2 regions of the Stenotrophomonas riyadhensis genome follow, and region 2 is predicted to be linked to the other one. Evidence: riboswitches for the same ligand, from Rfam matches in the RefSeq annotation. Region 2 holds a riboswitch; the other holds the start of a gene.
The links. A riboswitch is a leader RNA that binds a small molecule or an ion and turns the genes downstream of it on or off. The one in region 2 is predicted to bind glycine.
Positions count from the first base shown of each region.

Region 1: it holds a riboswitch for glycine, as region 2 does, so the genes downstream of both, gcvP (aminomethyl-transferring glycine dehydrogenase) here and SriyCCGPB3_RS19125 (trimeric intracellular cation channel family protein) in region 2, are expected to answer to the same signal.

Region 1 covers NZ_CP155568.1:3,419,881-3,423,275, forward strand. The annotation lists gene SriyCCGPB3_RS15975 (multidrug effflux MFS transporter) at 62-1,288, opposite strand; glycine riboswitch at 1,589-1,691, shown strand; gene gcvP (aminomethyl-transferring glycine dehydrogenase) at 1,754-3,395, shown strand, end outside.
Region 2 covers NZ_CP155568.1:4,141,640-4,145,034, reverse strand. The annotation lists gene SriyCCGPB3_RS19130 (MdtA/MuxA family multidrug efflux RND transporter periplasmic adaptor subunit) at 1-566, opposite strand, end outside; gene SriyCCGPB3_RS19125 (trimeric intracellular cation channel family protein) at 852-1,469, opposite strand; glycine riboswitch at 1,554-1,657, opposite strand; glycine riboswitch at 1,671-1,760, opposite strand; gene SriyCCGPB3_RS19120 (GIY-YIG nuclease family protein) at 1,801-2,067, shown strand; gene SriyCCGPB3_RS19115 (nuclear transport factor 2 family protein) at 2,139-2,570, shown strand; gene SriyCCGPB3_RS19110 (NAD(P)/FAD-dependent oxidoreductase) at 2,788-3,395, opposite strand, start outside.

The DNA of each region.
Region 1 (3,395 bases), 720 kb from region 2:
CCCGTGGTTTCCCGTCGCAAGCGCTGCGGGCGTCGCGGCCTGCCCTACCCCTGCACGCTGCTCAGTGACCCGTGCAGACTGCCTGCGCCGCGCGTTCACGTTGGTGTTCCCAGTACCAGAACACGAAACCAGCACCGAAGAAGGCGGCCTGGCCCAACGCCAGGCGCAGCGGGCTGGCGCTCAGCAGCGGCGACACCACGCCGGCCACCACGGTGCTGATCATCAGCTGCACGAAGGCCTGCAGCGACGAGGCCAGGCCGCGCTGGTGCGGGTACATGTCCAGCACCGCCAGCGCCAGGATCGGGAAAATCAGCGCCATGCCCATGCCGCCCAGGAAGATCGGCAGCACCGCCCACGGCAGCACGAACTGCGGGGCCAGCGCCACGTAGCCGACGTTCAGCAGCACCGACAGCGCGCACAGGACGAAACCGATGGCGACCTGGCGGGTGGGCGTGGTGTGCCCGGCCATGCGCCCCGACAGAAACGAGCCGGTGGTCATGCCGCCGATGGTGGGGATGAACAGCCAGGCAAAACCACCCTCGCCCAGATGCAGGTGCTGCATCACGAACACCGGCGCCGAGGAGATGTACAGGAAGATGCCGCCGAAACCGATGCTGCCGGCCAGCGCCAGGCGCAGGAACCGCGGGTTGAAACCAATGCGCACGTAATCGCGCATCAGCACGCGCGGCGACAACGGCACCCGTGCCTCCACCGGATGGGTTTCCGGCAGGTAGCGTGCGGTCGCCGCCAGCAGGACCAGTGCGAACACCACCAGGAACCAGAAGATCAGTGGCCAGCCGGCGCCGCTGAGCAGGATCCAGCCACCGATGATCGGTGCGATCGCCGGTGCGATGCCGAACAGCATCGACACCTGGCTCATCAGTCGCTGCGCGTCGTGGCCGTGGTACAGGTCGCGGATCACCGCGCGGCCGACGATCATGCCGACGCCCGCGGACAGTCCCTGCAGCGCGCGGAACGCCAGCAGCGTGGTCAGGTCGGTGGACAGCGCGCAGCCAACCGAAGCGCCGACGAACACCACCAGGCCGCCAAGGATCACCCGCTTGCGGCCCCAGGCATCGGACAGCGGGCCGTGCGCCAGGCTCATCAGGCCGTAGAACAGCAGGTATACGCTGATGGTCTGCTGCACTGCCACCTCGTCCACCGCCAGGCGCTGGGCCAGCTGCGGGAACGCCGGGAAGATGGTGTCGATCGAGAACGGACCGAACATGGCCAGGCCGGCGAGCAGCAGGGCCATGCGGCGGGTGGAAGGAGCAACAGCGGCGGTCATGGAGAAGGCGTCCGGCAGGGCCATGCGCGGCACGCACGGCGGGCGCCGGTCCCCCTGCAGCAGGGACGGCGCCAGATGAATTCGGGTATCCGCCCATCATAGGTGGGGATTGCACCTGATGCCATGCAGCAGTGCACAAAACGCACGGACGGGCCATCGGCCATTCAGGCGCGGCGGCCAGGTCCGAAGGCGGCCGGCGCGCCCGCAACGGGCTATAATCGGCGGGCAACACGGTGGGAGAAGCGGAACACCGCTGCCGAAGGCGCAACGCCCGTAATCGCTCAGGCCCGATACCACCCGTAACACAACTCTGGAGAGACCGGTTCGATCCGGCGCCGAAGGGGCACGAAGCTGCGGTTCGCCGCGCTTCCAAACTCTCAGGCAAAAGGACAGAGGGGCGCCCCGCAGACCGCCAACCGGCGGCTTGTGCCCGTGCGTGTGCCCTTTCCTGACGGATCCTTCGCCATGTCCCAGAACACCCCTTCCCTGCGTGAGCTCGAGCATCATTCCGCGTTCGTCGAGCGCCACATCGGTCCCAACGATGCCGAGATCGCGCAGATGCTCGACGTCGTCGGCCACGCGTCGCTGGATGCGATGACCGATGCCATCGTGCCGGCCAAGATCAAGTCGCCGGCGCCGCTGGCGCTGCCGGAGTCGATGACCGAAGTGCAGGCACTGGCGAAGATCCGTGCGATCGCCGACAAGAACACCGTGCTGCGCAGCTTCATCGGCCAAGGCTACTACGGTACCCACACGCCGAACGTGATCCTGCGCAACATCCTGGAAAATCCGGCCTGGTACACCGCCTACACCCCGTACCAGGCGGAAATCTCGCAGGGCCGCATGGAAGCGCTGATCAACTTCCAGACCCTGTGCGCCGACCTCACCGGCATGGAAATCGCCAACGCCTCGCTGCTGGACGAAGCCACCGCCGCCGCTGAAGCGATGACCCTGGCCAAGCGTTCGGCCAAGTCGAAGTCGGACACCTTCTTCGTGCACGACGCCGTGCACCCGCAGACCCTGGAGCTGCTGCGCACCCGCGCCGAGCCCATGGGCATCGTGCTGCGCGTCGGCACTCCGGCCGAAGCGCTGGAAGCGGAAGCCTTCGGCCTGCTGCTGCAGTACCCGGACACCTTCGGCCAGGTCGGCGACTACAAGGCGCTGGTCGATGCCGTGCACGCACGCGGTGGCCTGGTGGCCGTGGCCACCGACCTGCTGGCGCTGACCCTGCTGGCCGCCCCGGGCGAATGGGGTGCGGACATCGTGGTCGGCAACAGCCAGCGTTTCGGCGTGCCGTTCGGCTTCGGTGGCCCGCACGCGGCCTTCATGGCCTGCCGCGACGCCTACAAGCGCTCGATGCCGGGCCGCCTGATCGGCGTCTCGGTCGATGCCCAGGGCAACCCGGCCTACCGCCTGACCCTGCAGACCCGCGAGCAGCACATCCGCCGCGAGAAGGCCACCTCCAACATCTGTACCGCGCAGGTGCTGCTGGCAGTGATGGCGTCGATGTATGCCGTCTACCACGGCCCGGAAGGCCTGACCCGCATCGCCCGCCGCACCCATCGCCTGGCCTCGATCCTGGCTGCGGCGCTGCGCAAGGCCGGCGTGCAGGTTGGTGGCGACTTCTTCGACACCCTGCATGTCACTGGCGTGCACGCCGATGAGATCCACGCCAAGGCCCGCGCCGCCGGCTACAACCTGCGCGCGATCGACAGCGACTCGGTCGGCATCAGCCTGGACGAGACCACCACCCGCGCCGACATCGTTGCCGTGGCTGCCGTATTCGGTGCCGCACTGGATGTCGACGCGCTGGATGCCAGCACCGCCGATGCCCTGCCGGCCGGCCTGCTGCGCCAGTCCGCATTCCTGACCCACCCGGTGTTCAACACCCACCACAGCGAGCACGAACTGCTGCGCTACCTGCGTTCGCTGGCCGACAAGGACCTGGCGATGGACCGCACGATGATCCCGCTGGGCTCGTGCACCATGAAGCTCAACGCCACCGCCGAGATGATCCCGGTGACCTGGCCGGAGTTCTCGCAGATCCACCCGCTGGTGCCGGCCGACCAGGCGCTGGGCTACAAGGAACTGATCGATACGCTGGAAG
Region 2 (3,395 bases):
GGCGCGGTGATGCGGGTGTACTGCAGCTGCAGGCGCGCTTCATCAACAGACGCCTGATCGCTGAGGCGGCGGCCCTGCAGCTGGCGCACCTTGCTCTGCTGGTCGCTCAGTTCCTGCCCGGACACGTAGTTCTGCTTCTGCAGTTCGCGGTAGCGCTGCAGCTGGCGCTCGGCGTTTTCCAGCTCGGCCAGATTCTGCTGCTGGGTACCCTGCGCCTGTGCCAGCTTCACCTCATACGGGCGCGGGTCGATCTGCGCCAGCAGATCGCCGGCCTTCACCTGCTGGCCTTCCTGGAAATGCAGCCGCAGCAGTTCGCCATCCACGCGGCTGCGTACCACCACGCTGTGCAGCGGGGTGACCGTACCGACCGCCTTCAGGCGCAGCACCAGCGGCTCGGCGCTGGCGCGTGCCACGCGTACCGGCACCGTCTTGCCCGGCGCATCGTCGCTGCTGCCGGCACCATTCCGGGGCCACAGCCACCACGCCAGAACGGCGACGAGGGCGATGGCCAGCACCGCCCATAACAGGCGGGCACGACGGAAGCGGGAATTTTCGGCGACAGACATGGGGCATCCTGCGCCCTGCGCGCGCAGGGACATGCGGGCCCGTCGGCGCGTTCACGGCACCACGGGCAGCGGGGAGGGAGTTGTCTGGCGGGGCCGCGGGCGCGGCGTGGCTGGATGCCGTCGCGGCAGCGACGGGGTGACAATGGTAGCCAATCACCCCGGCCAATGCCGCATGACCATGGTCATGCAACGCATTCGGTAGTGCCGGCCGCTGGCCGGCAACCTGCCGGAATCTGCGGGCGTGTGCCGTGTTGCCGGCCAGCGGCCGGCACTACCGTCAAACAATCAATGCACTTCGTCGTGATAGACGAACTTCGGCATTTCCCAGCGGTAGTGGATCGCCAGCAGGCGCAGCGCGAAGCCGCCGCCGAGGCAGCACAGGATCGCGGTGGCGTCGGCCACGCCCCAGTGCAGCAGCAACAGGTAGGCCGCGCCGGTCAGCAGCGCGATGATCGCGTACAGCTCCTTCTGGAAGATCAGCGGCACCTCGTTGCAGAGAATGTCGCGCAGCACGCCGCCGAAGGCGCCGGTCAGCATGCCGGCGATCAGCACGATCGGCATGGCATGGCCGGCCTCGCGCGCGATCGAGCAGCCGATCAGGGTGAAGGCGATCAGGCCCAGGCCATCGAGCACCAGGAAGGTGCGGCGGAAGTGGTGCATCCAGCGCGCCACCCAGGTGGCGATCAGCGCCGCGCACACGGTGAAGCCCAGGTACTCGGGATGCTTCACCCAGCCCAGCGGGTAGTGGCCGAGCAGGATGTCGCGCAGCGAACCGCCCCCGAGGGCGGTGACGCAGGCGATCATGACCACGCCGAACAGGTCCATGCGGCGACGGCCGGCGGACAGCGCGCCGGTCATGGCTTCGGCGGAAATGGCGATCAGGTAGATGATGGACAGCAGCATGGGACAGGCTCCGGGCGCGGTGGGGCCGGCCATGCGCGACTACCGCCACTGCCTGCGCAATGACGGGATGACGATGACCGGTGCCGCTCCCGCTGTCCTTTTGCCTGAGAGTTCAGCGGCGTTGGCCGCGTGCCCCTTCGGCGGATCGTCCCGGGCGTGCCCGGTGACCTCTCTCCAGCTCGGCGAGTCGAATGCATGGTTGGTGGGATTCCAGCCCACCGGCCTGAGCGATCATGGGAGCCTGCGCCTTCGGCGGGCGCCAGCGCGGCGCCTCTCTCCTGCATTCGGGCGCCAGTATATCCGCTGCAGTGCAGCACGGCATAATCCGGGCATGGCCCCGTCCCTCCGCCCGTGGTTCCTGTACCTGCTCGAATGCCGCGATGGCAGCTACTACGCCGGCATCAGCACCGATGTGGAGGCGCGTTTCGCCGCCCACCAGGCCGGCAAGGGCGCGCGCTACACCCGGGCACGGCCGCCACTGCGCGTGCTGGCCGTGCGCGAGTACCCGGACCGGGCCGCCGCCTCGCGGGCCGAGTGGCAGCTCAAGCAGCAGCCGCGCGAACGCAAGCTGGCCTGGTTGCAGGCGCCGGTCCTGTAGATCCACGCCATGCGTGGATGGGCCACTTGGCCCATGCCATGATCGCCCCGCGCCCAGAGCTGGAGACCCGGATGTCCACGATTGCCCTGCTGTTCGCTCTCTCCGCAGCAACGAGCCCCGCTGCCGACCCGGCCACGATCGCGGCCATCGAAGCCACCTGCCACGATTACGTCGACGGCCAGCTGGCGGCCGACCCGCAGCGCGTCGCCCGCTCCCTGCACCCGGACCTGGCCAAGCGCGCGGTCCTCGGCGATACACCCGACGAACGCTTGGGCCTGCGACGTATGTCGAAGGAAGAGCTGGTCTCGTTGACGAAGCAGGGCGCGCTGAAGACCCCGAAGGATCAATGGGACCGCCGCTGCACGGTGCTGGACGTGACCGGCAACGCGGCCTCGGTACGGCTGGAAACGCCGTGGTTCGTCGACTACTTCCACATGGGGCGCTTCGACCAGCGCTGGGTCATCGTCAACGCGCTGTGGTACCCGAAACCAAAGGCGCAGTGAGCGATGGGCGCCGCAGGTAGAGCTTGGCTTTCAATTGCCGGTACTGCGAGAAAGGAAGACCTCTGCCGGGTTTGGTCGAAACGGCGAGTGCCCGGCGGCCTGATGAGGCAGTAGAGCCACGCCATGCGTGGCTGAGCTCCATGCGGCCTGCACAGACATTCATCCACGCATGGCGTGGATCTACTCCCAGGCAGAGAACCCGTGTCCGTCTTCGGCCCTAGCGCCTCGGTCGCCGGTCTTCCTGGTCATCACCGAAGATGATGCGCGCGCTGCGCTGATAGCTCCAGTACGCCACCGCCCAGTTCAGCAGCACCACGACGCGGTTGCGGAAACCGATCAGGAAGAACACGTGTGCGGCCAGCCAGAACCACCAGGCGAGGACGCCCGAGAGTTGCAGCCTGCCCAGGTGCACGATCGCGGCCATGCGGCCGATGGTGGCCAGGTTGCCGAAGTCGGCGTACTTGAAGGGACCTGGTGCCGGCTTGTCGTCCAGGCGCGCGCGGATCACCTCGGCCACGTACTTGCCCATCTGCTTGGCGGCGGGCGCGACGCCGGGTACCGGCTTGCCGTTGGCTTGATTCAGTGCGGCCAGGTCACCGGCCACGAACAGCTCGGGGTGCCCAGGCAGGGTGAGGTCCGGCTGCACCTGCACGCGGCCGGCGCGGTCCAGCGGCACATCCAGGGTGCGCGCCAGCGGTGAAGCGGCCACACCGGCGGCCCAGACCACGGTGCGGGCCGGCACGAACTGATCGCCGAGCTTGAAGCCCTGGCTGTCGATGTCGCTCACCGGGGTACCGGTCAATACTTCCACGCCCAGTTTTTCCA